Mesorhizobium shangrilense: one gene and its partner. The protein of the gene in region 1 interacts with the protein of each later gene in a pairwise test. Links are inferred from orthologs where the notes say so. Each region holds a gene or a part of one and is shown on either strand. Other genes may lie near its edges.

Region 1 (4,570 bases):
CTTCAACGATGCCCTGCAGGAGGAGATCATCACCACCAAGCGCATCGCAGACGAGATCCTATCCGGCCTGGAGCGCAACGAGTTCGTCGCCTACTACCAGCCCCAGTTCGACGCGACGACACATGACGTGATCGGTGTCGAGGCGCTCGTCCGCTGGCGGCACCCGAGCAAGGGCTTGCTCGCCCCCCGCGCGTTCCTGAAAACGGCGGAGGAACTCAATGTGGTGGCCACCCTGGACCGCATGATCCTCGAGCAGACACTGGCGCAGCTCGCACAATGGGATGAGATGGGCCTCAGCGTCCCCAAGGCGTCGGTCAACGTCTCCGCCCGCAGGCTGCACGACGAGGAACTGATCAGCAGCCTGCGCGAGCTCGAGCTCGAGCCCGGCCGGATATCCTTCGAACTGGTGGAGTCAATCTTCCTGGACGAGAACGACGAGCTGATCACCTGGAACGTCGAGCAGATCAAGGGCCTCGGAATCGACGTCGAGATTGACGACTTCGGCACCGGACATGCTTCGATCGTCAGTCTCCTGAAGCTGTTGCCCAGCCGGCTCAAGATCGACCGGCAGCTGATCATGCCGGTGTTGCGCTCGCCGGCGCAGCGCAAGCTGGTGCGCTCGATCGTCGAAATCGGGAAGTCGCTCGGCATCGAGGTTCTGGCGGAGGGCGTGGAGACGCTTCACCATGCGCGAGTGCTCAAGGATCTGGGGTGTACCGGACTCCAAGGCTACGTCTTCGCGCGGCCGATGAGTTCCGACGAGCTGACGGACTTCCTGAAATCGCGCGTCCTGGCCAGGGCTTCCTAGGCGCTGCGCCCCGCAGTATTCAGCGCGCTGAAATCAGGCTATAGAGCCCCGCCCCAACCTCGGCCGGAAGCTGCACCAGCACTGTTACATGGCGACCGTCTCACTTCATCTGGACAAGGTCATTGATGGCGCGCAATTGCGCCGCGACCTGACTGAACTGACCGCCGGAACCGGTGGCGACGGATCGTCGCCGGCGGTGCGCTCGGCGGCGCTGGCACTGTTCCGACGGACGCTTGACCAGGGGCGGGCTGCGGTCGAGGAGATGATGAGGGCGGACGGCGGCGGCCGCGCCTGTGCTCAGCGTCTGTCGCATCTGATGGACGAGACGATCAGCGCGCTCTACGACTTCGCCGCCACCCACGTCTACCGCTCGAAAAACCCCTCGGCCGGCGAACGCATGGCCATCGTTGCGGTGGGCGGCTACGGGCGCGGCACGTTGGCGCCGGGGTCCGACATCGACCTGCTCTTTCTGCTGCCCTACAAGCAGACGCCCTGGGGCGAGCAGATCGTCGAGTACATCCTCTACATGCTGTGGGACCTCAGGCTGAAGGTCGGGCACGCGACCCGCAGCGTCGACGAATGCATGCGCCAGGCGCGCGACGACATCACCATCCGCACGACGATCCTCGAAGCGCGGCTGATCCGGGGCGAGCAAAGCCTCTATGACGAACTCATCGAGCGCTTCGACAAGGAGCTGGTGAGCGCGACCGGCCCCGAATATGTGCAGGCCAAGCTTGCCGAGCGGGACGCGCGCCACGCCAAGTCCGGCGAGAGCCGCTATCTTGTCGAGCCCAATGTCAAGGACGGCAAGGGCGGCCTGCGCGACCTGCACACGCTGTTCTGGATCGGCAAATACTTCTACCGCGTGCGCGACAGCGAGGAACTGGTCGGCAAAGGCGTTTTCACCCGCGCCGAGTACAACCAGTTCGTCAAGGCCGACGACTTCCTGTGGGCTGTGCGTTGCCAAATGCATTTTCTGACGGGCAAGGCCGAGGAACGCCTGCATTTCGACATCCAGCGCGACATCGCGGAGCGCCTCGGCTACACCAGCCATCCGGGGCTGTCCGCCGTCGAACGCTTCATGAAGCACTACTTCCTGACCGCCAAGACGGTGGGCGACCTGACGCGCATCTTCTGCGCCGCGCTGGAAGAGGAACAGGCCAAGCACGTGCCTGGCTTCAACCGCATCTTCCTGACCTTCTCGCGCCGCAAGCGCAAGCTCGCCGGCACCAGCGACTTCATCGTCGACAACCACCGCATCAACATCGCCGATGACAAGGTGTTCGAGCGCGATCCTGTGAACATGCTGAGGCTATTCTGGCTCGCCGACAAGCACGGGCTGGAGTTCCACCCGGACGCCCTGAAGCTGCTGACGCGGTCTCTCCGGCTGGTCGACAAGAACCTGAGGCGCGATGAGGAGGCCAATCGGCTCTTCCTCGAGATCCTGACGTCAGACCGCAACCCCGAGCTCAACCTCAGGCGGATGAACGAAGCGGGTCTGCTCGGCAAGCTGATTCCCGAGTTCGGTCGCATCGTCGCGATGATGCAGTTCTCCATGTACCACCACTACACGGTGGACGAGCACCTTTTGCGCTGCATCGGGGTGCTGTCGGAAATCGAGCATGGCGAGGGGGAGAAGCTGCATCCGCTGTCGCATTCGCTGGTGCCGACACTGCGTCGCCAGCGCAACGTGCTTTACTTGGCAGTGCTGCTGCACGACATCGCCAAGGGGCGGCCCGAGGACCATTCGGTGGCCGGCGCACGGATCGCGCGGCGGCTTTGCCCGCATATCGGACTGTCGCAGGCAGATACCGAGACGGTCGCCTGGCTGGTTGAGAACCACCTCTTCATGTCGATGATGGCGCAGACGCGCGACCTGAACGACCGCAAGACCGTCGAGGATTTCGCGGCTGTCGTGCAGTCGGTGGAGCGCCTCAAGCTGCTGCTGATCCTGACCGTCTGCGACATACGCGGCGTGGGACCGGGCGTGTGGAACGGCTGGAAGGGACAGCTGCTGCGCACGCTCTACTACGAGACCGAACTGCTGCTCACCGGAGGCTTTTCCGAGGTGTCGCGCGTCGAGCGGACGAAGGTCGCCCGGGCGAGGCTCGAGGAGGCGCTGGCCGGCTGGCCGGAAGCCGAGCGGGAGCGGCTGATCGGTCTGCACTACTCCAACTATATGCTGACCGTGGATCTCGCGGACCAGATCCGTCATGCCGACTTCATCCGCGAGGTGGACGCTGCCGAAAGGAAGTGCGCCACGATGGTCAAGCCGCACGAGTTCGAGGCGGTCACCGAGATCACCGTGCTCGCCCCCGACAATCCGCGCCTGCTTTCCATCATCAGCGGCGCCTGCGCGGCGGCAGGCGGCAACATCGTCGACGCGCAGATCTTCACCACCTCCGACAGCCGGGCGCTGGACACGATCCTGATCAGCCGCGAATTCGACCTCGACGAGGACGAGCGTCGCCGCGCAGAGCGCGTCGGCAAGCTGATCGAGGATGCGCTGTCCGGCAAGGCGTGGCTCTCCGACATCCTCGACAAGCGCGCCAGGCCGAAGCGGGGCGCAAAGACGTTCCGCATCGAGCCGCGCGCAGACGTGCGCAACACCCTCTCCAACCGCTTCTCTGTCATCGAGGTGCGCGGGCTGGACCGGCCGGGCCTGCTGTCGGAGCTGACGGGAGCGCTGTCGGACCTGTCGCTGAACATCGCATCCGCCCACATCACGACGTTCGGCGAGAAGGTGATCGACACGTTCTACGTGACCGACCTGACCTGGCAGAAGATCGAGAACCCGACGCGACTAAAGACGATCCAGGACCGGCTGATCCGTATACTCGAGGGCGACGGCCAGTCCCGTTCGCCCAAGCCGCGGGCGGAGGCGGCGGCGGAATGACGGGCGCTGTGCCTGCCCGCTCCCCCTTGAGGGGGACGACCGCCGCAGACGGGCGGCCGGGTGCGGGGTTTCCCACCTGGCTCGGCATTGTCTCCGCCTCGCGCACCGCCACACCCAATCGACCCGGCCGCTACGTGGCGACCCTTGCCTCAAGGAGGAGGCGAACTACCGCATGAGCCTTTTGAGAAAATTCGCAACGGTCGCCTCCGGCACCATGATGAGCCGGCTCCTCGGCTTTGCGCGCGAGATGCTCATGGCGGCAGCGCTCGGCACAGGGCCGGTCGCGGACGCCTTCTACGCAGCCTTCCAGTTCCCGAACACCTTCCGCCGGCTGTTTGCCGAAGGCGCGTTCAACACCGCTTTTGTGCCGCTGTTCGCCAAGGAGATCGAAGCCAACGGCATCGACGGCGCGCGACGCTTCTCGGAAGAAGTCTTCGGCGTGCTGTTCAGCGTCCTGCTGGGACTGACCATCGTCATGGAGCTGTCCATGCCGTTGCTGGTCCGCTACCTGATCGCGCCCGGTTTCAGCGAATCGCCGGAAAAGCTCGCCTTCACGGTGACGCTTGCGACGATCATGTTCCCTTACCTGATCTGCATGTCACTCGGCGCCATGATGGCGGGAATGCTCAACTCGCTGCGCCGCTACTTCGCCGCGGCCGTGGCGCCCGTCTTTCTCAACATCATCCTGGTCGCGGTCCTCGCCTATGCCTGGTACGAGGGCATGGACGCGGTCGCGGTCGGCTATGCGCTCGGCTGGGGCGTGCTGGCGGCGGGGCTGGTGCAACTCGCCATCGTCTGGGCCGCCGTGCGCCATGCCGGCGTCAGGATCGGCTTCCGGCGGCCCCGCCTGACGCCGAACGTGAAGC
Region 2 (2,740 bases), 1.8 Mb from region 1 along the record:
GGCTGTACTTGTGCGCATCGACCTCGGTGTGTGGAAAACGATCCTCCCAGAGCTTCGGCACGTTCTCGAAGCAGCTGACGCCCAGCCCCGCAACGATCTCGTCGTGGATTCCGATATCGGCGACGACGACGTCCCCGCATTTCGAGCGACCGGGCTGGAGCAGATGGCCGGGCTTCTTCCGCACGAAGGTCACGGTGAGATCGGCATCGAAGGCATCGCCGAGGATTTGCCCGCTGGCGCCGGATACGCCGGACGGCAAGTCGATGGCCAAGCTGTGGGCGCCGGCGTCGCGCGCCCTCTTGATCACGGAGGCGACGTCCCCCGAAATCTCGCGCGCCAATCCAGCTCCGAACAGCGCATCGACGATCAGGTCATCCGCTTCGCAGGCAAACTCCGCCAATGGCCGCGCCGCGACCACGCACTCGCTGCGGGCCCTGGCTGCGTCGGTGCCTTTTCGCGGCTCGCCTTCGCTCCAGACGGCAACCGACACGCCCGATCCGGCAAGGATCTGCGCGACCACATAGCCGTCGCCGCCATTGTTGCCGGGACCACAGAGCACATGGACCTGCCTGACAGCCGGAAAACGCTGCAGCGCCACGGTCGCGACCGCATGCCCCGCGCGTCGCATCAGTTCCATGCCGTTCTGCGGCCCGCGCCTGATCGCGTGGGCGTCCGCTTCGGCCATTTCATCCGGGGTCAGCAGTTCGATGCGCATGGGGTTCGGCGTCTCGGGTTCTGCGGGCAGCATAGGAGATGATGCGGCGCTGGCAATGATGGAACGGGCACAGGCTTTTGAGTGCCTCCGGACTGCAGGGATAAACAGCGACTGCCTCATTCGTCATCTGCCTGCCCAATTCTTAGGCATACTGGGCGCTGGCGAGGGGCGTCCCGCGGCGCGGCATCGAGATACCGGGCGCGCGAAATGATGCGACATAGCATCGAAACCGATCCGGCGTCGCGTCTTGCCGTGAATGCGAACGGATCAAATGCGACTTGGCACGCTTCCTGCTTGTAATTGCGCGGAACGGGCCAACCGCCCGGCGAATTGCGTATCGGAGGCCAAATCTCGAAATGAAAAAGATCGAAGCGATCATCAAGCCCTTCAAGCTTGACGAGGTGAAGGAAGCGCTGCAGGAGGCCGGACTGCAAGGCATCACGGTCACTGAAGCCAAGGGTTTCGGCAGGCAGAAAGGCCATACGGAGCTTTACCGCGGTGCCGAATACGTCGTCGACTTTCTGCCCAAGGTGAAGATCGAGGTTGTGCTCGCGGACGACGCGGTCGAGGCCGCGATCGAGGCTATCCGGAAAGCCGCCCAGACCGGCCGCATCGGCGACGGCAAGATCTTCGTATCCAATATCGAGGAAGTCGTGCGCATCCGCACCGGCGAGACCGGCGTCGACGCCATCTGACGCGTTCCGCGTTCCATCAGTTTCAATACGTCATCACAATAGGGAAATGACATGACGACAGCCAAAGACATCATGAAGCAGATTAAGGACAACGACGTGAAGTTCGTTGACCTGCGCTTCACCGATCCCAAGGGCAAGATGCAGCACGTGACGATGGACGTCATGGAAGTGGACGAGGACATGTTCGCCGACGGCGTCATGTTCGACGGCTCCTCGATCGGCGGCTGGAAGGCGATCAACGAAAGCGACATGGTGCTGATGCCTGACACCGAGACGGTTCACATGGACCCGTTCTTCGCGCAATCCACCATGGTCGTGATGTGCGACATCCTCGATCCGGTGTCCGGCGAAGCCTACAACCGCGACCCGCGCGGCATCGCCAAGAAGGCCGAGGCGTACATGAAGGCCGAGGGCATCGGCGACACCATCTATGTCGGCCCCGAAGCCGAGTTCTTCATCTTCGACGACGTCAAGTACAAGGCCGACCCGTACAACACGGGCTTCAAGCTCGACTCGACCGAGCTGCCGTCGAACGACGACACCGACTATGAGACCGGCAACCTCGGCCACCGCCCACGCATCAAGGGCGGCTATTTCCCGGTGCCGCCGGTCGATTCCTGCCAGGACATGCGCTCCGAGATGCTGACGGTGATGGCCGAGATGGGCATCCGCGTCGAGAAGCACCACCACGAGGTTGCGGCCGCCCAGCATGAACTCGGCGTGAAGTTCGACTCCCTCGTCCGCAACGCCGACAAGATGCAGATGTACAAGTACGTCGTGCACCAGGTCGCCAACGCCTATGGCAAGACGGCCACCTTCATGCCGAAGCCGGTGTTCGGCGACAACGGCTCGGGCATGCACGTCCATATGTCGATCTGGAAGGGTGGAAAGCCGACGTTCGCCGGCAACGAGTATGCCGGGCTGTCGGAGAGCTGCCTGTTCTTCATTGGCGGCGTCATCAAGCACGCCAAGGCCGTCAACGCCTTCACCAACCCGCTGACCAACTCCTACAAGCGTCTGGTCCCGGGCTATGAGGCGCCCGTGCTGCTCGCCTATTCGGCGCGCAACCGCTCGGCCTCCTGCCGCATCCCGTTCGGCTCCTCGCCGAAGTCGAAGCGCGTCGAGATCCGCTTCCCCGACCCGGGCGCGAACCCCTATCTCGCCTTCGCCGCGCTGCTCATGGCCGGCCTCGACGGCATCAAGAACAAGATCCATCCTGGCCAGGCCATGGACAAGGATCTTTACGACCTGCCGCCGAAGGAGCTGAAGCGCATTCCGACCGTTTGCGGTTCGCTGCGCGAGGCCCTGCAGAGCCTCGACAAGGACCGGG

The links.
Region 2: the proteins of PD284_RS22825 (region 1) and PD284_RS14230 interact in binary tests that used the Escherichia coli proteins (3 or more experiments, as listed by UniProt). The link is inferred for Mesorhizobium shangrilense from one-to-one orthologs.

What each region holds. Positions count from the first base shown.
Region 1 is NZ_JAQGPN010000001.1:4,731,438-4,736,007, forward strand. What follows is about bases 562-3,904. They hold PD284_RS22825 ([protein-PII] uridylyltransferase), read left to right. Parts: upstream 562-896; coding sequence 897-3,704; downstream 3,705-3,904. Other genes in these bases: PD284_RS22820 (bifunctional diguanylate cyclase/phosphodiesterase), read left to right, coding at 562-808; murJ (murein biosynthesis integral membrane protein MurJ), read left to right, coding at 3,877-3,904. Also shown: more of PD284_RS22820, read left to right, coding at 1-561; more of murJ, read left to right, coding at 3,905-4,570.
Region 2 is NZ_JAQGPN010000001.1:2,951,132-2,953,871, reverse strand. It holds PD284_RS14230 (P-II family nitrogen regulator), read left to right. Parts: upstream 1-1,071; coding sequence 1,072-1,410; downstream 1,411-2,740. Other genes in the region: glnA (type I glutamate--ammonia ligase), read left to right, coding at 1,462-2,740; PD284_RS14235 (NAD(P)H-hydrate dehydratase), read right to left, coding at 1-715. UniProt on the Escherichia coli protein: P-II indirectly controls the transcription of the glutamine synthetase gene (glnA). P-II prevents NR-II-catalyzed conversion of NR-I to NR-I-phosphate, the transcriptional activator of GlnA. When P-II is uridylylated to P-II-UMP, these events are reversed.